3 regions of the Rhizobium sp. RSm-3 genome follow, and region 2 is predicted to be linked to each of the others. Evidence: predicted binding sites of a transcription regulator. Region 2 holds the regulator's gene; each other region holds the start of a gene.
What was found. Region 2 encodes PhoB, which activates phosphate uptake and scavenging genes when phosphate is short. Its sites were predicted from a motif close to TGTCATNNANCTGTCAT; they were not measured.
Positions count from the first base shown of each region.

Region 1 (10,186 bases), on a different contig from region 2:
TGCGGAAAACGGGGATCTCCTGACGTTCGGACCTTTGTTCGGGGAAGAAGCCTACCGGGCAATCATGGGGCGCCTCGAAGCGGCTGGTCTTGCCTATGTGGACGATTATTTCGGCCTGGACATTCCACTGCCTTCCTGGATCGAAATTGGCGTTCGAGCTTCGCCGATCTCGTGCGCAGCCGAGGACGGTTGGTGATGGATGCGGCCTTGAGTGGCGGCTCTGTCCTTGAATGCGGCGCCGCGGCTGCCGTACCTGGTGCTGGCGTAAGAGCTGTACTGGAAGGTACGGGTGGTGGCGGATCATGGCCTTTATCTGCATGCGATGATCGGGGTCGACGCCGACGATGGCGCGATCGTCGGGGCGATCCATGGACAGTTTCTAAGCCGCGACCAGGGTAAGCGCGGCACCCAGCGCGCGCGTCCGATCGAGGAGAAGGAGAGCTATCGCTGGCTGGAGGGTGCCGATCATGCGGCAAAGGTTTGCGCAGCCGCGCGCCACATCACCGTCATTGCCGACCGCGAAAGCGATATCTACGAAGCCTTCACCCGAAGGCCTGCCAATGTCGACCTTGTCGTGCGCGCCGCCAAAGACCGCAGTTTCGGCAAAGACCAGCCCTCGCTATTTGCCATGGCGGATGCCTTGCCGGTTGCGATGCCGGAGCGGAGAATTGGGCGACCATCGCTTCGCTCGTCGAGACCTGCAAGCTCAACTCTATCGATCCCCTTGCTTATCTGACCGTAACGCTCACCGCCATCGCCAGAGGCAGAGCCAGATCGAGGAACTATTACCGTGGAATATGATCCAAGCGTCCGAAGGGATAAAGATAGGTGTCGGGCCCTTGCTGCGGGCTTGATGCAAGAGTTGATATCGGACCGCCTTGCTGTTATTGCGGGTGATCGTCACAGATGCGGCACGCGGTGCCCGCTTTTCTTATGTCAATCGACTATAGCTTTGTAGATGGGCCGCGAGGCGGGCTCACCTTTGATTTCATTCCTTGCGATCACGACTTTCTCGGTCAATTCAGCTATGATCGCTTAAACCCGGCCGTATTCAACATACGAGAAGAAGCTTTCTTGTTCATTGAGGGGTCGGTAGCCCGTTCCTTCCCGGATTGGTCGAACGCCTATCGTCACTGGGGCACCACATGGATAGGGCGAGATACTTGGCTAAATATTCTCGCTCGCCTTGACGAACTCCGTCGTGACGTGAGGGGGAATGTGCCCTGGAGTGCGATAGTCGGCAAGTACGTTCTGTACGCCGGTTTGATGCCGCGCAAACATAAATTCCATCGGAAAGCCCTGCTGACATTCCTTGACCGGTTCGAGGAACGCGTATGGTCAGTGATCCAACAGCATCCTTATTTGCTGATCAGCGGCATTTGACGCCTAGCAACGCGATCCCATCATGTCAGACGTCGACCACGCTACCTTTGAGGGCATTGCCGATCTAGTTTTGGAAGTGCCCTATCCGAACAATCACGTGCGGATGATCGTCAACGATACATTGCCATGGACGGCCGATCAGGCTCTGTCGTTCCATGGATGGTCAGACGAAGAGATCATAACTTTTCATATGGATTTCCTAGGGCAAAAGATAGACGCCTGCATAGGTGTTGCAGGAAGCGAGGCGTTCCGGCTCAGGCATCCGGGCACGACCCCGGACAACATTCGGCTCGTGCTCAGGCTCAGGCATTTGCCTACACCCAGCGCGGAGGGATTTCTGATGCTCATCGAAAAGCGAGTGAAGAGCGAAGAAATGCAATTCCGCTACGGTTATGGTGGCGACTCCATGTAGCGCTTGACACAATGGAAAAAATGACCTTGTCGTCTTTCCAAAAATTTTGGCGGCGTCCAACACCTTCCGCCTAATGAAAGATCGCAAGGATTTGGGTTCGCTAAATCTGCTCGTTATCACGATCTGCTCGATCACATTGCCGAGAAAATTCCATTTTTGAAGCGGTCGGTTGCCGGGGGGTACCCGATGTGGCACCTGAAACACCGATCCTATCAGGGACTACCGAACCAAATTCAACTCAGCAACTTTAACATAGTCCCATGAACGACCAGTCGAAGATTGAGCATTTCATTGAACGAATCGTGGCCGGCGCTTCACAAGCTCAGCTGGAAATCGAGTCCCGGGAACTCGACTTGAACGAAGTCGGCCTACATGGTCGAACACCGCTCATGGTCTCGGCGGCTGAAGGTTTGCTTGCAGCGGTTGAGACGCTGGTGCGGAACGGTGCATCGGTACACGCGACTGGTCGCGGTGAAATGACGGCGTTGCACGAGGCATCTGCGAATGGCGAAGCAGCCGTCGCAAACTATCTACTATCCCTTGGCGCGGACGTGAACGCCGAGACCGTCGATGGGGTGACCCCGCTGATGTGCGCGGCGGCCTGGGGAAACACGGAAGTTGCAAAGCTATTGTTGGAGAACCATGCGGATATGACAAAGACCGATCGCACTGGTGCAACGGCCGCCGATATTGCGCGCGAGAAAGGTGAGGACGACACCGCGGACCTGATCAACTCATACTCGTCGCGGAGGCGATTGTTGGGATCATGAGTCGATGTCGACTGGAAGTAAAATAACCCGCGTGCCACGCAGCCCTACCTCGGCCGGCTTGCCATCGGCGATGATCCCAACCCAGCGTCGCGAGATTGATGACTTAAACGCGTGGTTTGGCGATGGGGCGGAGCAGGACTTCTCATCGAGGTGGTGAAACCATGAAATCCGTAGTTATGATGTTCACGGCCGAGCCCGATCTCAGCCGCATTGCTGAAGCCTATGGAGACATAGGATCAACGGATCTGCAATCACCCGGACGCCTTGTCGTGGAAGGTGATTGGGGATGGTTTGCGGTCGGCATAGACCGCGACCTTGAAGGTGAGTTCTCCGACCTTGAACGAGCAAGAATAGCGCGACTCGTCGCTGAACCGGTCTATGCGCAGCTTGAATACAGCAACTCGGCGGCAGCGGATTTGGCGATCAAGCTAATGCCGGCGACAGCCGAGACGCTGATCGACAACGATCACGGGATGCTTCGGTCGATCGCGGAGGTGCGGGACCTGATCTGCAGGGGGATAAAGTGGCAAACGAATTCGGTCTAGGAATGCCGGCATGAGCTTGACGGACGTCACTTCCATTGACCTTGACGCGGCTATCCTTGATTTACTTAAGCGAGATGTCTTCGAGAGAATAGGGCCGCTCCAGGGGTAGCTTGCTTTGCGCCACGTCCAACTTCCCTTGGAGAACAAGCGCATGAATGTCGCGGGCCTCCGAGGTGATGTCGGTAATGTGTTTGATCCATTGCCCAACATAGAGCGCCACTGCCTGCTCACCCAAGCCAATTTGAACGGCGCGATGCGTTTGTGGCTGAAGCTGCAAGTCCCTCTCGGGATCCCACTGGACGCGCACAGGTGTCGCCTCTTTGAAGCGCAGCCATTCGTCCTTGCTCATCGATTCATCGGGGTGGCTCGGGCAGCTATGCCTCAAGGCCCATTCAAAGCCCTCCCGCGAAATATCGATCGCCAAAATGCGGGCCTGTCCGGCATCCTTCAGGCCCCATCCCGCGCGATACATCATCCATAGGAATGACGGCTTGATCCAGGTCATGCGCTCCATCTTGAAGGGCGGTGAAACGAATGTGCCGTGACGCAGGGCAGCATCGGCGATCTGGTCGCTATAGGCCTGGTATACGCGAATTGTCTGTTCGTCGTAGACGGCTCGAATTTGACGCTCAGGAATAAGGTTCATTGGTTTCATTCAACATGGTCTGCGGTTCAGGGAAGGTGACCTGCGACCGAATTTTCATCCGTGGCGATCAGCGCCTCGGCCGTGTGATTACGCCAGATGGCGAGGTTTAAGCAACCGGCGGAAATTCGAAGCTTCCATCTTGCACGGAGTTGATAAAGATAACCGCTGGACGCTGCTTCGTTGCGTAAGTGGTAATGGGTTTTAAGAATGGTTGAACCGCCCCGGCTTTGCCGGAGACCGTTTGGTTTAAGTTAAGCGGCCCATGCTGGTGCGTCCAGCATGGCGTAGTTTCGTTCCTCGGCCTCGACTGGCGGAATGTTTCCGATAGGCTCCAGAAGGCGATGTTTGTTGAACCAGTCGACCCATTCGAGCGTGGCGACTCCACGGCTTCGAAGTTACGCCACGGCCCTCGCCGGTGGATGACCTCGGCCTTGTAAAGACCGTTGATCGTTTCGGCGAGCCTGAGAGGCGGAGCTTCAAGATCGAAAAAACGAAGAGAAGAAAAGGAATCAAGATAAAAAAGGTGGGAATGATGATAGACACAACGAAAGCGAGAACAACACAAATGGCGGAACCTGGGGCCAAAAATCAAGACAGGTATGGTCTCTCATCCCATTCAACGGCATCGTTGCTTGACTTGATAAAGGATGAAAAGATCGCCGACGAGGACTTAAAATTTGATGCTCACCTACACTTGTTCAGAAGGTGGCAGGATGGCCAAGATTTGGACTTCCTTGTTGGGTTCTTGATTTCTCCAATTACTGAGGAACGATTGAAGGGCGCTTACTATCTCGGTGAATCGGTGCCCAAAAACGAGGTCGTGAGGGATGCCGCAATCGAGCTTGCCGATGACCCCCTCGGCTATTGCCGACGGATATTCGTCCAATACGTTTTAATTTCGAATCTTTATGATGACGTCGTTGCTGTTCGCTTGGCAAGCGGCCTATACGATTTCGACATCCACGTTCGAATTGAAACAATAAATTGGGCAGCCTACACGAACGACAAAAGATTCGACCATTTTTCCAAATTGGTTTTGTCGGGGGCGGGCGCCAGAAAGTCCAAACCCTGGCGGGCCTTCGACCTCAAGCGCGGTGCGAGAGGGCTGGAAATTGCACGACGCATAAGAGACGGCGAGGTCATCGAGAAAATTGCGGAGGACACGCCGGGCGAGGATAGCTTCACCTTCGACTACCTGAAGAATTTTGAGGGCCGGTTATCGCGCTATCGAGAAAAACGCAAGGCACACCCGTTGCACTAGGATCCGTTGAGATTCATCGTGAGTTTATGACTGCTGCGCTCGCCTCCGGTTGCAGATCTGCATCCGTCAGCGTCCCCAGAAAGGCGACGATGTCGTCGATATCGGGGTCGGTCAGCGCCGGTGCGTCGCCCGGTTTCCGGCCGAAGGGCGGGTCCTGGTTGAGGTTGTCCCAATAGGCCTGCGGTAGGTCGTCATACCTGCGGATCGTGCCGTCGGCATTTTTCGGATACCAGCGGCCGGGATCGCTGTCGCGGCTGGCATAGAAGGAGACGACGTCGCGCAGCGTGTGGAAATAGCCGTTGTGGAAGAAACTCTTCTTCAGCGCGACATTGCGTAGCGTCGGCGTGCGGAACAGGCCACAATATTCGCTGTGTCCGGCAAGGTCGGTACGCTGAGGGCCGCAGAGGCCGAGATCGTGATAGTTGGGGTCGCTGTTGGCCGGGATCGCCATGTTGCGCGGGGCGGCAAGGCCGAGGAAACCGAAATCGGAAAATTGCGGCGGCTCGCCGTCATTGGCGGGTTCGCTCAGATGGCAGCTCGAACAGTTGCCCTTTGCGGGATCCTCGAACAGCTGGCGGCCGTGCAATTCCTGTGCGCTCAGCGTCGCCTTGCCGGCGAGAAAGGCGTCGTAGCGGCTGGAATAGGGATAGAAGTCCGAGCCGCTCTGCTCGAAGGTGGCGAGCGCCTCGGCGGCGGCGTCGAAGGTATCTTCAGGATTGTCGAATACCGTTTCGCCGAAGGCCGCCTTGATGGCGTCGGCATAGGGCGCCTTGCGCAGCTTGGCCGCGACTTCGGCCGCATCCTTGTTGCCCATTTCGAAGGGCGAGAGCAGCGGGATCTTCGCCTGGTCGGCGCCGTGGTCGACCCGGCCGTCCCAGGTCAGACCGCCGGTCGGGCCGTTGTCGACGCTTTCGTCGCCCTCGTCCTCGGAATCATAATAATGCTCGCTGAAGGACGGCACCGCCTGCAGATAACGCAGCGTCGGCACGGCGCGCAGGCCCGGCTGGTGCATATGCTTGCCGCCCATCTCGACCGGTTTGGCCGAGGCCGGGCCGAAGGCGTGGAGGGGATCATGGCAGGAGGCGCAGGCCTGCAGCCCCGAGGCCGATAGCGACGGATCTGAGAATATCTTGCGGCCGAGCGTGGTCAGCGTTTCGGCCCGAGCGAAGGCCTCGGCGCGCGACATCGGGCCGGGATGCACGCCGAGGGCGACCGCCGCGCTGCTTTGCCGCAGGGGCAGAATGACCAGACAGAGCGCCGCCGCACCGATTCCGGCCGCCAGACTGGAGCGCGTCAGCCAGGTGATTTTCGTCGTCATGATAAGGATTCCAATAGCTTGGGACTGCCACCCATCATGATCGAACCTCGCTGCAACAATTTGATGACGGCCTTCTGCTGCGACCTCACGGCAAGCCAGACGTCACAAAGTTGATAGATGGCGGGAATAGCGTCGGTGCGCCCCCGAGCGTTTCCCGCTCCCTCTAGCCAACGCTCCCAGCCATGAGGTTATCCCGTGAAAAGACTGAAACTCCTCAACGCCCTCTGTCTCGCCGGATCGGCGATGGTGCCGCTCGCGATAGTGACGGCAGCCGATGCCGCGCCCGCCGGTTACGACAAGATCGACAACATCGTCGTCATCTATGCCGAAAACCGCAGCTTCGATAATCTCTACGGCGGCTTTCCCGGCGCCGATGGTCTTTCCAATGTCAGCGCCGAGCAGGCGCGCCAGCTCGACCGCAATGGCCAGCCGCTCGCAGAACTGCCGCCGGCCTGGGGCGGCCTGACCGCCAAGGGTGTCACGCCTGCCATCACCGAGGCGCAGTCGGCCCATCTTGCCAATGCCAGCTTCGCGATCGACGATCCCGAGGGTTTTGCGCAGGCGCCGTCGGTCATCACCCGCGATCTCTGGCACCGCTTTTACCAGGAGCAGATGCAGATCGACGGCGGCAAGAACGACAAGTTCGTCGCCTGGGCCGATTCCGGCAGCCTGGTCATGGGCCATTATGACGGCTCCATCCTGCCGATGTGGCAGGTGGCGAAGAAATACGTCCTTGCCGACAACTTCTTCCAAGGCGCCTTCGGCGGCTCTTTCCTCAATCACTTCGCGCTGGTCTGCGCCTGTGCGCCCTATTACCCGGATGCCGACAAGAGCCCGGCCAAGCCGGTGATCGCCAAGGTCGATGCTGACGGCACTTCCTTGACCGTGGCGGAGAACGCCCCGAAATCGGCGCTGGAAGGCGCCCCGAAATTCGTTTCCGACGGCACGCTGACGCCCGATTTCTACGCCGTCAACACCATGCAGCCGCCCTATCAGCCAAGCGCCAATCCGCCGGCCAAGGATGGCGATCCGGCCCTGGCCGACCCTGCCGCGGCGACGACGCTGCCGCCGCAGCATGCGGTGACCATCGGCGACCTGCTGTCGCTAAAAGGCGTCAGCTGGGCGTGGTACAGCGGTGCCTGGCAGGCGGCGCTGGACGGCAAGAATGCGACGCCGGTGCCGAACTTCCAGTTCCACCACCAGCCCTTCAACTATTTCGCCAATTTCGCGCCCGGCACGCCGGCGCGCGCCGAACATCTCAGGGATGGCGGCCTCGCCGGCGAAGCCTTCCTTGGAGATATCGACGCAGGCAAGCTGCCGGCGGTTTCCTTCTACAAGCCGCAGGGCAACCTCAACGAACATGGCGGTTATGCCGATGTTGCAAGCGGCGACCAGCATCTTGCCGATATCGTCTCGCACCTCGAGAAGAGCCCGCAATGGGGCCATATGCTCGTCATCGTCACCTATGACGAGAATGGCGGCTTCTGGGATCACGTCGCGCCGCCGAAGGCCGATCGCTGGGGCCCGGGCAACCGTATCCCGGCCTTCATCATCTCGCCCTTCGCCAAGGGCGGCAGCGTCGATCACACCCAGTACGACACGACCTCGATCATCCGCCTGATCACCGCCCGCTACGATCTGCCTGTTTTGGCCGGCATCGTCGCCCGCGACGAGGCGCTACGCAACAACGGCCAGCCGCCGATGGGCGACCTGACCGCCTCGCTCGACCTGACGCATTGACACTTGCGGACGGCCTTGGCGCTGACCGGGGCCGCCCCTTTCCCGTGCATGGCGTCACCGGCGCAGCAGCGGTCGCAAGGCGGCCTGGGTTTCCTTCAGCAATGGCAGATAGCGCGCCTTCATCTCTGCGGCCGGGACGAGGGCGGCCGGGGCGCCGATATTGATCGCCGCGACGGTTTCGCCGCGGTCGTTTTCAACAGGCACGGCGATCGAGCAGAGGCCGATCTCCAGCTCCTGGTCGATGATGGCATAACCCTCGACGCGCACGTGGCGGAATTCGGCGATCAGCTCGTCCGGATCGGTCTTGGTGCTCGGAGTATTTTGCTTCAGCTCGCTGCGGGCGAGGATGGCGCGTGCCTCGCTTTCGGGGAGCGCCGCAAGCAGCACGCGGCCCATCGAGGCGCAATAGGCGGGCAGGCGGCTGCCGGGGGTGAGATTGATCGACATGACGCGGCGCTGTGAGGCCCGCGCGATATAGACGATGTCGGTGCCGTCGAGCACCGAGGCCGAGGCGCTCTGGCCGGCCTTTTCCGAGAGATGATCGAGATGCGGCTGCAACAGCGCCGGCAGCGGCGTCGCTGAGAGATAGGCATGGCCGAGCCGCAGGATTTTCGGCGTCAGCGTGAAGAATTTGCCGTCATAATCGGCGTAGCCGAGCTCGGCGAGCGTCAGCAGCGAGCGGCGCACCGTGGCGCGGTCGAGCTCCGTCAGCTTCGAAGCCTCGGCGATCGACAGCCGCTGCCGCGTCTCGCCGAAGGCTTCGATGACTTTCAGGCCGCGGGCAAAGCCGCTGACGAAATCTGATTCGCGCATGTGTTCCAATCTCCATCGAGCCTGGCGTTATGTGCGATATATGAACAAATGTCAAATAACGCACAAATTATCTTGCAGAATGCCCCTGCTGCGCTTTATCTCTGAGCAAGAGGACGGGACAGGCAGGTGTCTGGCCGGATCTACCCAAGGAGAAATCCGCATGGATAAGACAGTCGGGAGCACGGCGGAGGCCGTCTCCGAGATCGGCGACGGCGCGACCGTGATGATCGGTGGTTTCGGCGGTTCGGGCGCGCCGATCGAGCTCATTCATGCCTTGATCGACAAGGGCAGCAAGAACCTCACCGTGATCAACAACAATGCCGGCAACGGCCGCATCGGCATCGCGGCGATGATCGATGCCGGCATGGTCAGGAAGATGATCTGCTCGTTTCCGCGCTCGTCGGATCCGCGCGCTTTCACGGATAAATATCTCGCCGGCGAAATCGAACTCGAACTGGTGCCGCAGGGAACGTTGGCCGAGCGCATCCGCGCCGGCGGGGCCGGCATTCCGGCCTTCTACACGCCGACGGGTTATGGCACGGAACTCGCCGAGGGCAAGGTCATCGCCGAATTCGACGGCCGCCATTACGTGCAGGAACGCTGGCTGAAGGCCGATTTCTCCATCGTCAAAGCACAGATCGGCGATATCAATGGCAACCTCACCTACAACAAGGCCGGCCGCAACTTCAATCCGCTGATGTGCATGGCGGCGGCGAAGACCATCGTCCAGGTCTCCTCGATCGTGCCGGCCGGCGGCATCGATCCCGAGCATGTGGTGACCCCCGGCATCTTCGTCGACCGCGTCGTTGCCGTTCCCCATCCGCAGCAGGAAGAAGAGCTCATTCGAGCCGGAGTGGCCTACGTATGACCGTCGATACCAGAGAAGACATCAAGCTTACCAATGCGCAGATCGCCTGGCGCGCCGCCCAGGACATCGCCGACGGCGCCTATGTGAATCTCGGCATCGGCTTTCCCGAAATGGTCGCCCGCTATCAGCCGCCCGGCCGTGAAGCGATTTTTCACACCGAAAACGGCATCCTGAATTTCGGCGAGCCGCCGGCCGAAGGCGAGGAGGATTGGGATCTGATCAATGCCGGCAAGAAGGCGGTGACACTGAAGCCGGGGGCTGCCTTCTTCCATCACGCCGACAGCTTCGCCATGGTGCGCGGCGGCCATCTCGATGTCGCGATCCTCGGCGCCTACCAGGTCGCCCAAAGCGGCGATCTCGCCAACTGGCGGGTCGGCAGCAAGGGCGTGCCGGCCGTCGGCGGCGCCATGGACCTGGTGCACGGCGCCAA
Region 1 covers NZ_MAWZ01000019.1:3,513-13,698, reverse strand. Annotated here, with positions in the region: gene BBJ66_RS17740 (hypothetical protein) at 1-196, shown strand, start outside; gene BBJ66_RS35000 (hypothetical protein) at 290-736, shown strand; partial or broken gene BBJ66_RS33270 (transposase domain-containing protein) at 643-854, shown strand; gene BBJ66_RS17730 (hypothetical protein) at 907-1,383, shown strand; gene BBJ66_RS17725 (hypothetical protein) at 1,406-1,795, shown strand; gene BBJ66_RS17720 (ankyrin repeat domain-containing protein) at 2,056-2,565, shown strand; gene BBJ66_RS17715 (hypothetical protein) at 2,727-3,110, shown strand; gene BBJ66_RS17710 (DUF4291 domain-containing protein) at 3,172-3,756, opposite strand; partial or broken gene BBJ66_RS33265 (IS3 family transposase) at 4,008-4,216, opposite strand; gene BBJ66_RS34995 (hypothetical protein) at 4,172-5,017, shown strand; gene BBJ66_RS17700 (cytochrome-c peroxidase) at 5,031-6,335, opposite strand; gene BBJ66_RS17695 (acid phosphatase) at 6,531-8,075, shown strand; gene BBJ66_RS17690 (IclR family transcriptional regulator) at 8,130-8,888, opposite strand; gene BBJ66_RS17685 (3-oxoacid CoA-transferase subunit A) at 9,049-9,756, shown strand; gene BBJ66_RS17680 (CoA transferase subunit B) at 9,753-10,186, shown strand, end outside.
Region 1: a site for PhoB is predicted at 6,388-6,404, ahead of BBJ66_RS17695 (acid phosphatase). Genes of this name have one in related genera too.

Region 2 (10,186 bases):
TCTGCTGCGCGACGCGATCGTCAAGCAGCTGAATATCAACGCCTCGAGCAAGCCTGACGTGCGCGATGCAGCCGCCATGCTCTCCAAGGGCGCGCCGATCCAGCTGCGCGACATGGTCGTCGCCGACCCGACGATCATCGGCAAGACGGTCAATGTCACCGTGCTCGCCGACGCCAATGTCGACAGCGCCAACAAGGGCCAGATCGACCTTTCGGTCGATGAGAAGAACCGCAAGGTCAACGACAAGCAGGTTGGCTGGATGAACGAGCTGAAGGCGAGCGGCGCTCTGCACAAGCAGTTCAACACCGGCCTCTTCGTCAACGGCAATTCCAGCCGTCCTGAGGCTGCAGGCCTTGGCGTCGCCCTCATCGGCTCGCTCTACCTGATGCTGATCGTGCTGGCGCTCGCTCTGCCGATCGGCGTTGCCGCCTCGATCTATCTCGAGGAGTTTGCCCCGAAGAACCGGCTGACCGACCTGATCGAGGTCAATATCAACAACCTCGCCGCCGTCCCTTCGATCGTCTACGGTCTGCTCGGCCTATCCGTCTTCATCAACTTCGTCGGCATGCCGCGTTCGGCTTCGCTGGTCGGCGGCCTGGTGCTGACGCTGATGACCCTGCCGACGATCATCATCGCCACCCGTGCGGCGCTCCGCGCTGTGCCGCCGTCGATCCGCGCCGCAGCGCTTGGCCTCGGCGCTTCGAAGATGCAGATGGTGTTCCACCATGTTCTGCCGCTCGCCATGCCCGGCATCTTGACCGGCACGATCATCGGCCTGGCGCACGCGCTCGGCGAAACCGCGCCGCTGCTCCTGATCGGCATGGTCGCCTTCGTCGCCAACGCGCCGACGACACCGCTCGATCCCTCGACGGCCCTGCCGGTGCAGGTCTATATGTGGGCCAACGAGGCCGAACGGGCCTTCGTCGAGCGTACTTCGGGTGCCATCATCGTCCTGCTCCTGTTCCTGATCGTCATGAACATGGGCGCCATCCTCTTGCGTCGTCGCTTCGAGCGCCGCTGGTAAACGGAGTTACAGATCATGAACATGTTGACGGAAGCTGCAGTTGAAAAGGCGCTGGATCAGAAGATGAGCAACGTCCCGTATAAGATGATCGGCCAGGATGTCTCGGTTTACTACGGCGAGAAGCGGGCGCTTTTCGATGTGAACCTGAACATCCGCGAAAACACCGTAACCGCGCTGATCGGCCCGTCCGGCTGCGGCAAGTCGACCTTCCTGCGGAGCCTGAACCGCATGAACGACACGATCGACGGTTGCCGCGTCGCCGGCAAGATCACGCTGGACGGCGACGATATCTATGATCCCGATATCGACGTCGTCGAACTGCGCGCCCGCGTCGGCATGGTCTTCCAGAAGCCGAACCCGTTCCCGAAGACGATCTACGAAAACGTCTCCTACGGCCCGCGCATCCATGGCCTTGCCAAGTCGAAGGCCGATCTCGACCAGATCGTCGAGACCAGCCTGCAGCGCGCCGGCCTCTGGAACGAGGTCAAGGACCGCGTGCACGAATCCGGCACCGGCCTGTCGGGCGGTCAGCAGCAGCGTCTCTGCATTGCGCGCGCCGTCGCCGTCAGCCCTGAAGTCATCCTGATGGACGAGCCCTGCTCGGCGCTCGACCCGATCGCCACCGCCAAGGTCGAGGAGCTGATCCACGAACTGCGCGAGAACTACACGATCGTCATCGTCACCCACTCCATGCAGCAGGCCGCGCGCGTTTCGCAGCGCACCGCCATGTTCCACCTCGGCAATCTGGTCGAGGAGAACGACACCGACAAGATGTTCACCAATCCCGACGATCCGCGCACCCAGGACTACATCATGGGTCGCTTCGGCTGATTTTGGCGTCACCAAGCCTTCCCGTTATTCGAGGATAAAGCCCCATGGCATCGACACATATTTATTCTGCCTATGATGATGATCTGAAGTTCCTGTCCCGGCGGATTTCCGAAATGGGCGGCCTGGCCGAGCAGATGGTCGCCGAATCCGTCCGGGCGCTGGTCAACGGCGATACGGCGCTCGCCCAGAAGGTCATCTCCGACGACGTGATCCTCGATCACGCCGAGCGCGAAATCGGCGACAAGGCGATCGTCACCATCGCCCGCCGTCAGCCGATGGCCGCCGACCTGCGCGAAATCATGGGTTCGATCCGCATCGCCGCCGATCTCGAACGCGTCGGCGACCTCGGCAAGAACACCGCCAAGCGCGTCATCGCCGTGCAGAGCACCGGCGTTCCCCGCAAGCTCGCCCGCGGCCTCGAGCATCTCTCCGAGCTGGCGCTCGTCCAGCTCAAGGAAGTGCTCGACGTCTACACGACACGCGCCGCCGACAAGGCGAGTGCGATCCGCGAGCGCGACAACGAGATCGACGCGATGTACACCTCGCTGTTCCGGGAGCTCTTGACCTACATGATGGAAGATCCGCGCAACATCACCAGCTGCACGCATCTTCTCTTCTGCGCCAAGAACATCGAGCGCATCGGCGACCACGCCACCAACATTGCCGAGACAATCTATTACATGGCGACCGGCGCCCAGCCGGAAGGTGACCGTCCGAAGGACGACAGCGCCAACACCGTCGGCGCGGTCACGGAATAACCGCCTAAACCAGACGATTGCGTGCGCGCCCATGTGGGGCGCGCAAAGAGGTCGCAGCCGATTTTTGTGAATTTGCGCAGGATGCATTGCTTAAATCACCCCCGGTTTAAGGATCATGCGCGAGGAGACCGACACGCATGATCCCGAGAGTTGCAGTTGTTGAAGACGAGGAAGCCCTGAGCGTGCTTCTCCGCTACAATCTCGAAGCTGAGGGCTTCGAGGTCGATACCATCCTTCGTGGCGACGAGGCCGAAATCAGGCTTCAGGAGCGCACGCCCGACCTTCTCATCCTCGACTGGATGCTGCCCGGCGTCTCCGGCATCGAGCTTTGCCGGCGCCTGCGCATGCGGCCGGAAACCGAGCGCCTGCCGATCATCATGCTGACGGCGCGCGGCGAAGAGAGCGAACGTGTCCGCGGACTGTCGACCGGAGCCGACGATTACGTCGTCAAGCCCTTCTCGACCCCCGAGCTCGTTGCCCGCGTCAAGGCGATGCTGCGCCGTGCCCGCCCCGAGGTGCTGTCGACCGTGCTGAAATGCGGCGATATCGAACTCGACCGCGAAACCCACCGCGTCCACCGCAAGAGCCGCGAAGTCCGCCTCGGCCCCACCGAATTCCGCCTGCTGGAATTCCTGATGTCGTCGCCCGGCCGGGTCTTCTCCCGCTCGCAGCTCTTGGACGGCGTCTGGGGCCACGACATCTATGTCGACGAACGCACCGTCGACGTCCATGTCGGCCGCCTGCGCAAGGCGCTGAACTTCTCCAACATGCAAGACGTCATCCGTACCGTCCGCGGCGCCGGCTATTCAATGGAAGCCTGAGGGGTATCTGACAAAGTCGAGCAAGCTCCGCCCCTCACCCTAACCGACCGGGGTCGAGCCACGCGTCTCGACCCGTCCTTCGGACCCCCGTAAACGGGGCGAGGGGACGTGCCTCTGCGAGAGGTGGGTGAGGGCCGAGAGGTTGCGGCATATCCCCTTCGCCCCGCGCGCGGGGAGAAGGTGCCGGCAGGCGGAGGGGCAGCCACACCCAACGCACTCACAAAAAAACGGGCCTTGCAGCCCGTTTTTGCATCTCGATAATGCCTTACCCGCTCAGCTTGCCCGCGCCGCTGCCCGGCGGCGTTCGTTGATCGGCTGGTAGGCGAGTTTCTGGTGGTAGCTGCAATAGGGCGAATTGTCCGGGGACTCGCAGCCGCAGAAGTGGAAGTCGTCCTTCAGCGGATCGCCGACCGGCCATTTGCAGGTGCGTTCGGTCAGTTCCGTCAGGCCGAGGCGGCGCGAGATCGGCACGACCACGTTGCCCTTCGGCACGTATTCCATTTCCTCGACCGTTTCGATCTCGATCTCTTCCTTCAGCATCGTCGCGCCCTGCTGGCGGGTAACGGTGCGGGTGGCGATCCGGGAGGCGTAGTTCGGCGCGCGCGGCGCAGATGTATTGCGTTTCGGCGTCCGCGCCGTGGCGGCGGTGCCGCCGGCCTTGGCGCGGCCGGGAAGGCTCAGCCTGTGTACCTTGCCGATCACGGCGTTTCTGCTGACGCCGCCAAGTTGTGCCGCGATCTGGCTGGCGCTCAGTCCTTCGGCCCAAAGCTTCTTGAGTTTCTCGACCCGCTCGTCTGTCCAGTTCATGCCCTGTCTCCACCTTTCGCGTTGGTGATGGCAGAATCCCTCACCGTTGTCCCGGAAGCCTCCGAAACAAGAAACGCCTGATCAATTTTGGTGACTAGTTCCGCCGCATGCAGTCTAGTAATTGAACTTTAACCTAGTGTGAGCCTGACTCCGTGACAAGAGTCGCATGAATCCGGATGAATCGAATTCGGAGTTTTCCCCAACTTGCTGCCCCGGCGTGTCATTTCTGCAATATTGCCTGTTGAAGGTCGAAAACACCGCTGTACAAGCTTGCTGCATGCGCTAAGGGCGCAGTTTTGTTGACATTGCAGCGCGAAAAGGAAATAGTACCGCTGGCCGCCGCAAGGCGGCATTTTTGATTTTTCGGGCCTGGTTTTCTTAGCCGGAGTCCGTTGCTAGATAACGCTGATCGGGAGACCCGCGCCATGGCCGAAGCCGCGCCGCTTTATGACACCTATTCTCGTGCCCCGCTGCGGTTCGAGCGAGGCGAGGGCGTATGGCTGATCACCGAAGGCGGCGAGCGTTATCTCGATTTCGGCGCCGGCGTCGCCGTCACCTCGGTCGGACACAGCAACCCGCATGTGGTCGGCGCCTTGAAGGAGCAGGCCGACAAGGTCTGGCACCTCTCCAACATCTATGAAATCCCCGGCCAGGAGCGCCTGGCCAAGCGGCTGACGGACGCGACCTTCGCTGACAAGGTGTTCTTCACCAATTCGGGCGCCGAGGCGCTTGAATGCGCGATCAAGACGGCGCGCCGCTACCAGTTTTCCAAGGGCCATCCCGAGCGCTTCCATGTCATCACCTTCGAAGGCGCCTTCCATGGGCGCACGCTGGCGACCATCGCCGCCGGCGGCCAGGAGAAATATCTCGAAGGTTTCGGCCCAAAGGCGCCGGGTTTCGATCAGGTGGCTTTCGGCGATATCGAAGCGGTCCGCGCCGCCATCACCGATGCGACGGCGGCCATCCTCATCGAGCCGGTGCAGGGCGAGGGCGGTGTGCGCCCCGCCACCCCCGAATTCATGAGGGCGCTGCGCCAGATCTGCGACGAAAACGGCCTGCTGCTGATCCTCGACGAGGTCCAGACCGGCGTCGGCCGCACCGGCAAGCTCTTTGCCCATGAGTGGTCGGGCGTGACGCCCGATATCATGGCGGTCGCCAAGGGCATCGGCGGCGGTTTCCCGCTCGGCGCCTGCCTGGCCACCGCAGAGGCCGCCTCCGGCATGCAGGCCGGCACGCACGGCTCGACCTATGGCGGCAATCCGCTCGCCATGGCCGTCGGTGGCGCCGTGCTCGACATCATCCTCGCCGAAGGCTTCCTCCAGCAGGTGCGCGACGTCGCACTCGTTTTCCGCCAGGGCCTCGCCTCGCTGAAGGATCGTTATCCCGATGTGATCGAGGATATCCGAGGCGAGGGGCTGCTGCTCGGCGTCAAGGCCGCTATTCCCTCGGCTGAACTGCTGCAGGCGATCCGCGCCGCGCATCTGCTCGGCGTGCCCGCCGGCGACAACGTCATCCGCCTTCTCCCGCCCCTCGTCGTCACCGCCGAGGAAGCCCGCGAGGGCCTTGCCCGCATCGAACGCGCCGCCGAGAGCATCCGCGCCTCCAAGGTCAAGAAGACGGCTTGAAAGGATTGTGCCTGCGGGCGCACGACAGGTAAGAACATGGCTCCTAAACATTTCCTCGATCTTTCGGCCGTCACCTCAGCCGACCTCAGAACCATCATGAACGATGCGCTCGCCCGCAAGCAGGCCTTCAAGGCCGGCAAGGGCGACAAGCCGCTCGCCGGCAAGATGCTGGCGATGATCTTCGAGAAACCGTCGACGCGCACCCGCGTCTCCTTCGATGTCGGCATGCGCCAGCTCGGCGGTGAAACGCTGTTTCTATCCGGCACCGAGATGCAGCTCGGCCGCGCCGAGACGATCGGCGACACCGCCAAGGTGCTGTCGCGTTATGTCGATGCGATCATGATCCGCACCACCGAGCATTCCAGGCTCAAGGAGCTTGCCGAACATGCCACCGTGCCGGTGATCAATGCGCTGACGGATGATACCCATCCCTGCCAGATCATGGCCGATATTATGACCTTCGAAGAGCATCGCGGCCCGATCAAGGGCAAGACCATCGCCTGGACCGGCGACGGCAACAATGTGCTGCATTCGCTGGTCGAGGGTGCTGCGCGTTTCGGCTATCGCATGAACATGGCCGTACCCCTTGGTTCGGAGCCCAAGGATCACTATCTGAACTGGGCCCGCAATGAGGGCGCCGAAATCATGCTCTGCCATGATGCCGACCGAGCGGTCGAAGGCGTCGATTGCGTGGTGACCGATACCTGGGTCTCCATGAATCAGGAACATCGGGCCCGGGGTCACAACGTCTTCCAGCCTTACCAGGTCAACGCGGCCTTGATGGCGAAGGCCGGCAGCGATGCATTGTTCATGCATTGCCTGCCCGCGCATCGCGGCGAGGAAGTGACGGACGAGGTGATCGACGGCCCGCAATCCGTGGTCTTCGATGAGGCGGAAAACCGTCTTCATGCGCAGAAGTCGATTCTTGCTTGGTGCCTGGGCGCGATCTGAACCATAATCGGACGCCGCGTGTGAAAAACGCGCGGCCGCGCGAGCGAAGGGCACCCTGTCCTTTCGCTTGAAAACTAGGAGTGAATCCATGGCAGAAGCTGCAGCCGCCCTCGGCCAGTTCGATTTCGCCGGCGATGACCATGTCGTCCCCTTTCAGGTGGAGGGTCTGGATGTGCGCGGCCGCGCCGTCCAGCTCGGCCCGATGCTCGATGCGATCCTCGAGCGCCATCATTACCCCGCCCCCGTCGCCCGGCTGCTCGCCGAAGTCGTGGTGCTGACGGTGCTGCTCGGCACATCGCTGAAGTTCGACGGCAAGTTCACGGTGCAGACCAAGGGCGATGGCCCGGTCGATCTTCTCGTCGCCGATTTCTCGACGCCGGAAAATGTCCGCGCCTATGCCCGTTTCGATCAGGCGCTGCTCAACAAGGCCGTTGAAGCTGGCGAAACCGAACCGGAGCAGTTGCTCGGCCGTGGCGTGCTCGCCTTCACCATCGACCAGGGCAAGTTCGGCCAGCCCTATCAGGGCATCGTCGCGCTGGACGGCACCTCGCTGGAGGAGATCGCCGGCGTCTATTTCCGCCAGTCGGAGCAGATCCCGACGCGCGTGCGCCTGGCCGCGGCCGAACTGCTCGACCGCGACGAGGCGGGCAAGCCGCGCCATCGCTGGCGGGCCGGCGGCCTTGTCGCCCAGTTCCTGCCGGAGGCGCCGGAGCGCATGCGCCAGCCCGATCTGCATGGAGGCGACGGCGACACCGGCAGCCGCCCGCATGGCGAGGACGATGCCTGGACCGAAGCGCGCTCGCTGGTCGAAACCATAGATGCCGACGAGTTGACCGACCCCCAGGTCGGCACCGAGCGGCTGCTGTTCCGCCTGTTCCACGAGCGCGGTGTTCGCGTCTACGAACCGCGCGCGGTCTTCGACCGCTGCAGCTGTTCGCGCGACAAGATCAAGGGCGTGCTGAAAGGCTTCACCGCCGAGGAGATCGAGGCCAGCCAGGAAGACGGCGAGATCGCCGTCACCTGCGAATTCTGCTCGACCACCTACCGCTTCGAGCCGGTCGAACTTCAGCCGGCTGAGTAGGCTCGGTTGAGCACGTTTAATGCATGTCGCCCGGAAGTGTGCAGCGGTTCCGGGATGACGACATGCATCAAAACAAAGAGCTTTAGAACCGATACAAAAGATTGGCGATGATGCAGCACGGTGACTCGACTTTTGGTAGTCACTGTGCCCCTATTATCCCAGCTGGTTCTTGGGGGATGGGGCCTCAATGCGTCTTTTGTATTTTGTACTCGCATTCATGGCTGCGATGCCACGAATTGTCTTGGCTGACGACGAAACAATCAAATGGAAAGAGGTTGGCGGCTGGACTGTGGCTGTCGATCCGACCTTAGGCAACGGCTGTTTTGTTCTCACGTCCTTTGATGACGGCACCGTTTTTCGTCTGGGCCTCAATTATTCAAAAAAGGAAAGCCCCTTTTACATAGTGTTCGCAAATCCGAACTGGAAATCCTTGGAAGTGGGAAAGCAATATCCCATCGAACTGTCGTTAGATCGTTCTCAATGGACGGCGAATGCGAGCGCTCTCGATCTTGATGGCTTCAAGGGACTATGGATCGATTTCAAGGATTCCGGTCTCATTGCCGAGTTCGCTCGTAAACTGAGTTTTCGCGCCACCTTTAACGGAAAACAGATTGTTGCCCTGAGTTTGAAAAACTCCGTCAGGGCAACGGGTGAGTTGCTCACCTGCCAGAAGGCGGTAAACGCTGCGGTCGCAAAACAGCCGGCACCGCCCCAATCAAAAGATCCGTTCGAAGCAAAGCCAGGCACCCAGGCCTCGGATCCTTTTGACCTTTAGTCGGTTGTTGACCGGTCAAGGCTGAGGATCCGCGGCCGCGGGTACGGCGTCCATGTTGGCACTGACTGGAAGGCTGCATTCGGCCGCATCTACGCGCAGTGCTTGCCGCATGGGTCCTCGGGTCAAGCCCGAGGACGACGGAAGGTGGCGAGAAACGAGCGGCAAGAGGCGGGACGTCTCGGAATTCCAGCAAAATGCGCAAGCGATTGTGCGTGAGAAGCAGGTAAAGCAAACCACTCCCAACAAAACCGCTGCACACTTTTGATGAATTTGCTCCCAGCTCCCGCCTCTTGCCGGTCGGTGTCCCCACCCTCCGTCGTCCTCGGGCTTGACCCGAGGACCCATGCGGCAAGCACGGCATTCATGTTCGCGCTCACGAAGCGACCGCGAACCTACGCACGTCAGTTCAGCACGCGCAGCAGCCCTGGTGAATCCAGCGAGAAGGCGGGGATGTCGACATCGAACATCTCGCCTTCGTCCGTTTCCATCTGATAGTGGCCGAACATCAGGCCGGAGGGGGTGTCGAGCGGGCAGCCGGAGGAATATTCGTAGGTGTCGCCGGGGCTGAGACGCGGCTGTTCGCCGACGACGCCGGGGCCGGTCACCTCGTCGACTTGTCCGTTCTGGTCGGTGATATTCCAGTAGCGGTTGACCAGGCGGACGGCGATGCCGGAATTGTTGCTGATGACAATCCGGTAACCCCAGACATAGCGATCGTCGTCCGGATCGGATTGCTCCTCCAGATAGAATGGTTCGACGACGACTTCGATATCTTTTGTGAGGGCGCGATACATGCCTTGCACCTTAGTCAAGATATGTTACCCGTATCTTATAAGAGGGCCTGTCCGTCAAGAAACGGAACGTTGATCGTGAATAAAACGGTCATGATCGAAGGTGTTTCGATCGTTAAGCCTAATTGTCAGCGTTAATTCCAATTCCGAACGCCGGCACGGCCGAACTTGTTCCCCCGGCCGGATCTTCGAGAAGTCCGGCCCGGCCGAACCCTGGCAAGCCGAACCCCAAATGAGGTCCGGCCGCCATTGTCGTCGATCAGGCCGAGACCTTGGCAAGCGCCTTGGCGAAATCCTCGATCAGGTCGTCGGTATCCTCGATGCCGGCCGAAAGGCGGACCGTGCCCGGGGAAATGCCGAGTTCGGCGCGCGCCTCTTCCGACAGGTTCTTGTGCGTCGTCGTCGCCGGATGGGTGATCAGGCTCTTGCTGTCGCCGAGATTGTTGGAAATCTTGATGATCTCGAGCGCGTTCTGCAGCGCGAAGGCCGCCTCCTTGCCGCCCTTCAGCTCGAAGGCGACGAGGGTCGAGCCGCCGGTCATCTGCTTGGCGATGATATCGGCCTGCGGATGGTCCTTGCGGCCGGGATAGATCACCTTGGCGACCTTGCCTTGCTCGGCGAGGAAATCGGCGATCTTCGCCGCATTCTGCGTCTGCTGCTTGACGCGCAGCGGCAGCGTCTCGATGCCCTTCAGCAGGGTCCAGGCATTGAACGGCGACATG
Region 2 covers NZ_MAWZ01000001.1:554,083-564,268, forward strand. Annotated here, with positions in the region: gene pstA (phosphate ABC transporter permease PstA) at 1-1,024, shown strand, start outside; gene pstB (phosphate ABC transporter ATP-binding protein PstB) at 1,040-1,855, shown strand; gene phoU (phosphate signaling complex protein PhoU) at 1,900-2,613, shown strand; gene phoB (phosphate regulon transcriptional regulator PhoB) at 2,751-3,434, shown strand; gene BBJ66_RS02735 (GcrA family cell cycle regulator) at 3,708-4,241, opposite strand; gene BBJ66_RS02740 (aspartate aminotransferase family protein) at 4,667-5,866, shown strand; gene argF (ornithine carbamoyltransferase) at 5,903-6,817, shown strand; gene BBJ66_RS02750 (Hsp33 family molecular chaperone) at 6,906-7,898, shown strand; gene BBJ66_RS02755 (hypothetical protein) at 8,086-8,673, shown strand; gene apaG (Co2+/Mg2+ efflux protein ApaG) at 9,075-9,467, opposite strand; gene BBJ66_RS02765 (O-succinylhomoserine sulfhydrylase) at 9,724-10,186, opposite strand, start outside.

Region 3 (10,186 bases), 400 kb from region 2:
GAAACAGGATGCGCTCCTGATGGGCGCGATTATTGGGTCCGCAGAGATAGAGCTTGAAGCCATAAGCTTCGTGATCGCGGGTGAAGGCCCAGCGTTTCTCTCCCCTATCGCCGTGGAAGACAAAATCGGCAGCGCGCACCATTTCGATCGCCATCGGCAGAATGTCATCAGAGATCGTGACGACATCGAGGTCGATCTTCGGCTTGGCCGCCAGGCCAGGCACCGACGTACTGCCGATATGGTCGATGGACAGCACGAGATTGCCGAGCAGCATGGAGATTTCGGCGCTGATTTCAGCAAAGAGCCGCGGCCAGGAAGGATCGTAGTCGACCACTTTGATGGCGCGCATGCCCTTCCTCGCAATTGCTGTCAATGCACTTCGGCGAGCAGCCCGTCGAGGATCGTGACCATCTTCTGCTTGGCCTCTTCGAGCGAGCCGCTATTGTCGAGCTCCGCCACGTCGTAGTCGCCGCGCACCGTCAGCGGCCCGCGGGCAAGTCTGGCCATGATATCCTCATGCGTCTCGCGCCCGCGCGCCTCCAGCCGGCTGGCGAGCACTTCCGGGCGAGCGGTGACGTTGATCACCTTGAGCCGCGGGAAAGCCGCCTGGAAACGGTGAAGCGCCGAGCGGGAACCGTTGGCGACGACGACATGGCCGCGCGACAACGCCACCGAGACCTCGGCCGGAATACCGTATTTCAAGCCATGGGCCTCCCACCAGACGGCGAAGGAGCCCGACTGCTCCATGGCGGCAAACCCTTGGAGGGAGACGGAAAGATGGTCTTCACCCCCGGCGTCGCGGTGGCGGGTGATGACGCGGCGGGTGAAGTGAACGTCGGCGCGGCCGGCGAAATGCCGCGCGGCAAGGTTCATCAGCGTGTCCTTGCCGGCGCCGCTCGGCCCGACGACGACGACCATGATGCCGCGCTCGGCTCCGGCTCCAGGATGGGGTTCGTACGGGCTCATGCGACACGGCGTCCTTGACGCCAGACGGAGCGTGTCACCGGCACGCCATGCGAACGGTGGACGCGGACGAGATCGGCGCGCAGCCCGGTGGCGATCCGGCCGCGATCATCGAGGCTGACGGTGCGCGCCGGCGTCGACGTCACCATGGCGATCGCCTTCGGCAGGGTGATGCTCTCGACCTCGTCGGCGAGGATGAAGGGCGCATGCAGCAGGCTGAGCGGCACGTAATCGGAGGACAGCACGTCGAGCACGCCCATCTCGGCGAGGTCGCGGGCGGCGATATTGCCGGAATGGGACTTGCCGCGCACGATGTTCGGCGCGCCCATCAGCACGCTCATGCCATGTTCGTGCGAGGCGCGGGCGGCATCGAAGCTGGTCGGGAATTCGGCAAGCCGCACGCCGTTGTCGATCGCCTCGTCGACATGCGAGAGCGTCGCATCGTCATGGCTTGCGACGGTGATGCCGCGCTCGGCGCAGACCTTGGCGATGGCGTTGCGATGCGGCGTCGAGTTGCGCGCCGATTCTGCCTGACGCTTGGCGACGAAACGGGCGAAGGCCTCGTCGCTCAGGCCACGCTTCTTCTGATAGTAGAAGATATATTGATCCATCGTCTGGAATTGACGCTGGCCGGGCGCATGATCCATCAGCGAGACCAGCCGCACATGCCGGTCCTTTTCGAAATCGGCGAAATGTTCGAGCACATTGTCGGCCGAAACCTCGCAGCGCAGGTGGAGGAGATGCTCGGCGCGCAGCCGGCCTTCCTTCTCCGCCGACTGGATGGCGTCGGCCATCTCGCGCATCTCGCCATGTTCGAAGCCGCCGTCCTCGTCAGCCCCCATGCGCAGGCAGTCGAACACCGTGGTGATGCCGGAGGTGACGATCTGGGCGTCATGCGCCTGGACTGCGGCCGTCTTGTTCCAGCGGATGCCGGGACGCGGCTGATAATGGCCTTCGAGGTGATCGGTATGCAGCTCGACGAGGCCGGGAATGACATAGTCGCCTTCGAAATCTTCGCCGGCTACCGAGTTGCCTTCGGAAATATCGGCGATCTTGCCGTCGCGAATGACAATCGAGCCCGCGAGGATGTCATCCTCGAGAACGATGCGGGCGTTGGAAAACACGGTCTCTCTGCTCATCTCGTCGGGTCTTTCAGCTTTTGGCGCCGGAAAGCGGCAACCAGGAATGAACTTTGAACGGGGCGCCGCGAGTCTCCTCGGTGAAGACGGCAAGGCCGGAAATCGAAAGCGGCCGGCCGGTGAAATCGGCAAAACGCTCGGTCAGAATGGCTTTCATCACCGCGGCGCGTGTCTCGGGCACCTGGCCGGTGAGCGTCATGTGGAAGCCGAAATCCTCCATGACATAAGGATAACCCCAGCGCTGCAGATTGGCGCGCTGGCTGTCGCTGAGCTTCTCCGGGTTGCGCCGCGCCATATCGGCCTCGGTAAGCGCTGCGCGGAACGGTTCGAAGGACTTTACCACCTTCGAGGCGAAATCCTGAAGAGGTTGATGAAGAGAACCGGGAACGAGGGCAAAAAAACGGCCGAGCTGACCGAGCACGAGCTCGGGAATCTCGAAGGCTTCAGTGCGCGCGGCAAACTCCTCGACGACAGCCATGAGATCCTTCTCGGTGACGGTGGCGGCGAGCGAAAACGGCGCCTTGATCGTCGCGTGAAAGCCGTAGCGGCGCGGGTCGGCGGTCAGCTCGAACTGCTCTGCGGCACCGAGCTGCGCATCATCAGGCGCAGCATAGGTCTTGCCGGCAAAGGCATCGCGGCCGAGCCAGAGCGAGGCCGCGCCGGTCAGGGGATCATCCTTCGGCGGCGAGAAATAGAGAGCGTAGCGCAAGGCTTTTATCCTGGGGATCGTCGAAACGGGAGCGCAATGTGCAGTGATTTGGCGGCGAACCGCAAGCAGGTTCCCGGCTAAAAGATTTCCGTGACAGAATGATGATGGCGGCAGCGCCGCCACGGCCTTTCCAGCGGATGGATCAGTGGGCTTTCGTGCCCATCAGCCGGTGGCGCAGCGCGTTCGAGGCGGCGTCGAAAATGAAGACGACGATCAGGATGAGGATGACCATATAGGCGACGTTTTCCCAGTTGGCGTTGGTGCGCATCGCCTCCCAGAGTTTGAGGCCGATGCCGCCCGCGCCGACGGCGCCGATGATGGTGGCACCACGCACATTCGATTCCCACTGGTAGAGCGTCTGGCTGACGATGACGGGAACGATCTGCGGCATAATGCCGTAACGATGGACGAGCACGGTCTGAGCGCCGGTCGATTGGATGCCTTCCCGTGGCTTGTTGTCGATATTCTCCAGCCCTTCGGAATAGAGCTTGCCGAGCGTGCCGGTCTCGGTGAGGAAGATTGCGCCGCTGCCCGCCAGCGGGCCGGGGCCGAAAGCGCGGGTCAGGAACAGCGCCCAGATCAGCATGTCGACCGAACGCAGGAAATCGAAGAAGCGCTTGAGGATCTGATTGAGCAGCCGGTTCGGCGTGATGTTGCGCGCCGCCAGGAAGGCGAGCGGGAAAGCGGCAAGCGACCCCAGCAGCGTTCCGAGGAATGCCATGACGATCGTCTGGAAAAGCTTGGTCCAGACGTCGCCATGCTGCCATTCGCTGTTGTTCCAGATGTCGTCGAAGGCGAGCGACAGGTTGGACTGGTCGGGCTTGATGCGCGGTCCGGAGACGATGAGGCTGACGACCTCGCCAGCCGGCTTGTCGAAGAAGGAGGATTGCGTGTCGAAGATGAAATTCGCCCAGCCGATGAAACGCTTGCGGATTTTCACCCGGTCGACGGAGATGCTGACATTGCCGGCAAAGCCGAGATCGGCAAGCACATTGTCGTCATAGACGGTCATCCAGCCGGGCACCGGCCCGACCACCTCAAGCGCACCGCTCGTGACCTTGACGGGGACGCTGATGCCATGCGCGGTGACGATCGTCCGGCTCTTCGACACGGTGACGGTGCGGCTGACGCCGCTGATCGAAACGGTGATGCTGCCATCGGGATTGTCGACCAGCCAGTCCGGATGCGGATTGTCGCCGAGCGGCGAGAAACGCGGATAACGCACCTCGATCGAGCCGTCGTCCTGGATGCGGAATTCCGGCTGAACGTCATAGCTCACCCATTGGCTGAGATAGATGCCGACGCGCTCCCAATGGGCTTCGGCGAAAAGCTTGGGCAGGTCGAAGAACCAGACGGCATAGAGGCTGTAGAGCAGCGTCGCGATCAGGATCATCAGCCCGCCGAAACGCTGGCGGAACGACCGGTGGAAATATTCCGGATAGCGCGCTTCGATTTCGTTCATGCGGTTTGCGTCGATCACCGTCATGGCAGCCTCAATGTTGCAGGAGGAAGGCGTGCTCGCCGACGAGGCGGCGGCGCAGCCATGCGGAGAACTGGTCGACGGCGACGATCGTCACGAACAGCAGTAGAACGAGCGCCATCGTCTTGGCGCCGAAGCCGCGCGAGATCGACAGCTTCAGCTCCTCGCCGATGCCGCCGCCGCCGACGGCGCCGATGATGGTCGAGGCGCGCACGTTGATCTCGAGCCGCAGCAGCGCATAGGAGGTGAAATTCGGCAGCACTTGCGGCAGCGCCGCGAAGCGAACGCGCTCCCACCAGTTAGCGCCGACCGCTTTCATGCCCTCATGCGGCTTCATGTCGATATTCTCGGCCACCTCGTAGAAGAGTTTGCCGAGCGCGCCTGTTGTGTGCAGGGTGATGGCGATGATGGCGGCGACCGGCCCGATCGACAGGATTGCCGAAAACAGGCCGGCAATGACGATCTCGGGGAAGGCGCGCAGAAATTCCATCAGGCGCTTGGTGAAGATGCGCAGCGGCCAGGAACGCGTCAGGTTGCGCGCGGCAAAGAAGCTCAACGGAACGGCAAAGACGAAGGCGATGAGCGTCGAAAGCAGCGCCACGTTGATGGTGACGATCATCAGCTCGAAATATTCGGGAATGTAGAAGGCGCCCGAGATATAGACACGGCCCTTGTCGAAGTTGAATTCCTCGCCGCCCTTGTCGTTGACGCTCGCTATGTCGAACAGCGCGCGCCAGACGTCGTTCCAGTCCTTGGGAATGAGCCAGCTCAGGAAGTCGAAAAGATGCGGCAGGCGGTCGAAGAAATGGCCGGCATTGCTCTCGTCGGCGAAGCGGACGGAACTTGCGAAAGCCGCGATGAGGATCACCAGGCCGAGCACGGTGTAGAAACGGCGCCTGGCGACCATCCGTTCCCAGGCGGTGCGGATCTCCCTGGTGCTCTGCATGTGTGGCTGTATCTCGGCAACAGTCATGGACGCCTCGCCCGTTACGAAGAAAGGGCGGCCGTTTCCGGCCGCCCTGCATTCAGAAGACCGATCAGCCGCCGATGGCAGCCTTACGGACTTCGACGACGGTGTTGTAGAACTCGTGCTTCACAGGGGCGTAACCCTTGTAGTCGCCGCCTTCAATAGCGGCGAAGCACTTGTGATCCTTCTCCGGCAGCGCCGTGAAGAAGGCTGCGAGCTTCGTCTGCCAGTCCTCACCGAGAGCGTTGCGAACGACGAGCGGGCCGTTCGGGATCAGCGGCGAGCGCCAGACTTCAACCAGCTTGTTCGGATCGACGGCGCCCTTGTCGACTTCCTTGCGGAAGGTGCCGGAGGTGTAGCCGTCCTTGAAATCGCCGATGCCGGACGAGTCGTCGACGGCAATGTCGACTTTGCCGTCATAGGCGGCGAGAAGGTTGTTCTCGTGGCCGCCATTGAACTGCGTCGAGGCGAAGAACTTGTCGTTCGGCATGCCCGTGTCCTTCGGGATCTGCGTCAGGGGCACGAGATAGCCGGAGGTGGAATCCGGATCGGCGTAGCCGAGTTTCTTGCCCTTGGCGTCCTTGATGGTCTTGATGCCGGAAGACTTCAGTGCCAGGCCGATCGAGTGATAGCCGGTCGAGCCGTCCTTCTGCTGCGTCGTCAGGATCGGCGTAACCGCCTTCGGATCCTTGATGTAGACGGCCGCATAACCGGAAGCGCCAAGTTCGGCAAAGTCGAGCGTACCGCCGAGCAGGCCCTGGATAACGCCGTCATAATCGGCGGCCGGGAACAGCGATACCTTCTCGAAACCGAATTCCTGCTTCAGATGGTCGGCAAGGCAGGCATAGTTGCGCAGGCGGTCGGTTTCGTTTTCGCCGCCGAGGATGCCGATGCGGAATTCCTTGAGATCAGCTGCATGGGCGGCGCCGGCGAGCGCGAAGAGCGCCGTTGCCGCAAAGAGTGCTTTCTTCAACATATGTCTCTCCTATTGACCGGTGCCCCCGGTCTTCCGTTACGAAGAAGTGTGCCCTTGACGCGGGCTTTCGATCGCGGCCGCCTCGCTCAGAGACCGGCCAGCGCCAGCGGCTGGGTGCCGGCGGATTGATTGTCTGCCCGCTCGGGAGCGGGATTGATCGATGTCGAGGTCATCGTTTCGTCGATGCCGGCGCCATCCTTGCCCGTCCCGTAGATTGCCCTCACCGCCTCAGCGGTCAGCTCCGAGGGCTTGCCGTCGAAGACGACGCGGCCGCCGGCCATGCCGACGATGCGCTCACAATAGTTGCGGGCGGTATCGAGCGTATGAAGGTTGGTGATGACGGTGATGCCCTCGCGCTCGTTGATATCGCGCAGCGCATCCATGACGATCTTGGCGTTGAGCGGATCGAGCGAGGCGATCGGCTCGTCGGCGAGCACCATCTTCGGGCTCTGCATCAGCGCCCGCGCAATCGCCACGCGCTGCTGCTGGCCGCCGGAAAGCGTGCCGGCCGCCTGCAATGCCGTCTGCTCGATGCCGAGGCGTTCGAGCGCTGCGATCGCGTGCACGCGTTCCTCGCGGGTGAAGATGTTGAGCAGGCTGAGAAGCGTCGAGCGGTGATTGAGGCGGCCGAGCATGACATTGGTGAGAACATCGAGGCGCGGCACCAGGTTGAACTGCTGGAAGATCATCGCACAGTCGCGCTGCCAGTTGCGCAGCGCCCCGCCGCGAAGCCCGGAAACCTCGACGCCGGCGAAATGGATGGAGCCGGAACTCGGCTCCTGCAGGCGGTTGATCATGCGCAAGAGCGTCGACTTGCCGGCGCCGGAGCGGCCGATGATGCCGACCATCTGACCCTGGGGAATGGCGAGCGTGACGGTATCAACGGCGAGCTTGTTTCCGAAACGACGGGTGACATCCTTCAGCTCGAACATCATGCTCTTCCCTTGCGCTCCAGGCCTCGGTCAGCATCGCATTAGTCCCGCTTCATGAACCTCAAATGTCATATTTGTGTAGTTCGTGTCACAATTCTCCGTGCCTAAATCGCAAGTTTAGCCGCCGTAGCGGACCAGGAAATCTTCCGCGCTCAGGTTGCGGAAATCCTGCAGCGCCAGGCGCAGCCGGTCGTGCTCCCAGTCCCACCAGGAAAGCCTGTCCAGGCGTTCGCCGACCGCTTTCGAAAACCGCTCTCGGATTGGTTTGGCCGGCACGCCGCCGACGATCGAGTAGGCCGCAACGTCCTTCGAGACGACGGCGCCGGCGCCGATCACCGCGCCGTTGCCGACACTGACGCCCGGCAGAATGGTCGCTCCATGGCCGATCCAGACGTCATTGCCGATCGTGACGCGGTTTGCGCGCCGCCAGGCGAAGAAGTCCTCCTCCATGTCGCCGTCCGGCCAGTAGTCGGCGGCGCGATAGGTGAAATGATGCAGCGTCGCACGCCAGGTCGGATGGTTGGTGGCGTTGATGCGCACGGCGGCGGCGATATTGACGAATTTGCCGATCGTCGCGCACCAGACGGAGCCATCCTGCATGATGTAGGAATAGTCGCCGAAGGTCGCCTCGCTGATGCGGCAGCGCTCGGAGACCTCCGTAAAGCGCCCGAAGCTGGAATCGCTGACGGAGGCCGTCTCATGGACATAGGGCTCGATACCCAGCTTGCGGCTCATGCGGCGATCTTTCCGGGAGAGAAAAGCTGGACGTCGAGGATGCGGTCGGCGACGGCTTCGCGCACTTCCTCGTCGTGGAAAATGCCGAGAAGCGCGACGCCCGCCTGCTTTTTCTCCTCGATCATGCCGACGACGACGGCGCGGTTCCTCGCGTCGAGCGAAGCTGTGGGTTCGTCGAGAAGCAGGATCGTGTGCCCGGTGATGAAGCCGCGGGCGATGTTGACACGCTGTTGCTCGCCGCCGGAGAAGGTGGCGGGCGGAAGCTGCCAGAGCGCCTCCGGCAGGTTGAGCCTGGCAAGCAGAGCGCCGGCCTTTTCCCGAGCCGCGACGGCGTCTTCGCCGCGCGCCACGAGCGGTTCGGCGACCACGTCGATTGCCGCCACGCGCGGCACGGTGCGCAGGAACTGGCTGACGTAACCGAGCGTATGGCGCCGCACGTGGAGCATGGTGCGCGGATCGGCGGCGGCGAGATCGACGATGCGCTCATCGTGGCGGATGAGGATCTGGCCGGTATCGACGGCGTAATTGCCGTAGATCATCTTCAGCAGCGAGCTCTTGCCGACGCCCGAGGGGCCGCCGAGCACGACGCATTCGCCTGAGGCGACCGAGAAGGCGACATTGGAAACGACGGGCAGCCTGATGCCGTCGCGCAGGTGCATGGTGAAGCTTTTCGAGACTTCGGAAACGACGAGGGGCGTTGGCATGATGTCTTCTTCCTGGTTTTGGACCTGCCGTAGTGCTCAGACCTGCAGGATCGAGGAGACCAGCAGCTGCGTGTAGGGTTCGCGCGGATCGTCGAGCACCCGGTCGGTGAGCCCGTGTTCGATGACGTAGCCGTCCTTCATCACCATCATCCGGTGCGACAGAAGCCGGGCGACGGCGAGATCGTGGGTGACGATGATCGCCGAGAGACCGAGATCGTTGACGAGACCGCGCACCAGATCGAGCAGGCGCGCCTGCACCGAGACATCGAGGCCGCCTGTGGGTTCGTCCATGAAGACGAGGCGCGGCCCGGTGACGAGGTTGCGGGCGATCTGCAGGCGCTGGCGCATGCCGCCGGAAAAGGCGCGCGGCTGGTCGTCGATGCGGTCGGCGTCGATCTCGACCCGTTCCAGCCAGTCGATCGCCGAGGCGCGAATCCTGCCGCAATGCCGGTCGCCGATCGCCATCAGCCGTTCGCCGACATTGGCGCCGGCCGACACCGCCATGCGCAGACCGTCGGCCGGATTCTGGTGCACGAAGCCCCAGTCGGTGCGCATCAGGAAGCGCCGCTCGGCCTCGTTCATGCGGTAGAGATCGCGGTAGCTGCCGTCGCGCATGTGATATTCGACGCTGCCGGTGCTCGGCAGCAGTCGGGTGGAGAGGCAGTTCAGCAGCGTCGTCTTGCCGGAGCCGGACTCGCCGACGATGGCAAGCACTTCGCCCGGCCAGAGCTCGAAGGAGACGTCGCGGCAGCCGATGCGGTTGCCGTAGAATTTCGAAACGTCATGGACTTTGAGAAGCGGGATATCGCTCATTCTGCAGCCTCCCGGGCCAGCATTTCGCCGGCATGCCCGTGCGCGCGACGGTCTTCGCAATGATCGGTGTCGGAGCAGACGAACATGCGCCCGCCCTTGTCGTCGAGAACCACTTCGTCGAGATAGACATCCTCAGCGCCGCAAAGGGCGCAGGGCTTGTCAAAGCGCTGGATGTCGAAGGGATAGTCCTCGAAATCCAGGCTGACGACGTCGGTATAGGGCGGAACCGCATAGATGCGCTTCTCGCGTCCGGCGCCGAAGAGCTGCAGCGCCTCCGACATGTGCATCTTCGGATTGTCGAATTTCGGCGTCGGCGACGGGTCCATCACGTAGCGGCCGTGCACCTTCACCGGATAGGCGTAGGTCCTGGAGATCCGGCCGTTATGGGCGATATCTTCATAGAGCTTCACGTGCATGAGGCCGTATTCCTCAAGCGCATGCATTTTGCGCGTCTCGGTCTCGCGCGGCTCGAGGAAGCGCAGCGGCTCGGGGATAGGCACCTGGTAGACGAGCACCTGGCCGGCCTTGAGCTTTTCCTCGGGAATGCGGTGGCGCGTCTGGATGATTGTTGCCTCGCCTGTATGCGTCGTCACCGCGACATTGGCGACCTTCTGGAAGAAAGCGCGGATGGAAACGGCATTGGTCGTGTCGTCGGCACCCTGGTCGATGACCTTCAGCACGTCGTCCGGTCCGATGATCGAGGCCGTCACCTGCACGCCGCCGGTGCCCCAGCCATAGGGCATCGGCATTTCTCTGCTGGCGAAGGGC
Region 3 covers NZ_MAWZ01000001.1:155,532-165,717, forward strand. Annotated here, with positions in the region: gene BBJ66_RS00680 (GrpB family protein) at 1-349, opposite strand, end outside; gene phnN (phosphonate metabolism protein/1,5-bisphosphokinase (PRPP-forming) PhnN) at 370-966, opposite strand; gene BBJ66_RS00690 (alpha-D-ribose 1-methylphosphonate 5-triphosphate diphosphatase) at 963-2,102, opposite strand; gene BBJ66_RS00695 (DUF1045 domain-containing protein) at 2,116-2,811, opposite strand; gene phnE (phosphonate ABC transporter, permease protein PhnE) at 2,954-4,297, opposite strand; gene phnE (phosphonate ABC transporter, permease protein PhnE) at 4,305-5,264, opposite strand; gene phnD (phosphonate ABC transporter substrate-binding protein) at 5,329-6,234, opposite strand; gene phnC (phosphonate ABC transporter ATP-binding protein) at 6,321-7,166, opposite strand; gene BBJ66_RS00720 (DapH/DapD/GlmU-related protein) at 7,284-7,901, opposite strand; gene phnL (phosphonate C-P lyase system protein PhnL) at 7,898-8,605, opposite strand; gene phnK (phosphonate C-P lyase system protein PhnK) at 8,642-9,418, opposite strand; gene BBJ66_RS00735 (alpha-D-ribose 1-methylphosphonate 5-phosphate C-P-lyase PhnJ) at 9,415-10,186, opposite strand, start outside.
Region 3: a site for PhoB is predicted at 2,902-2,918, ahead of BBJ66_RS00695 (DUF1045 domain-containing protein). Genes of this name have one in related genera too.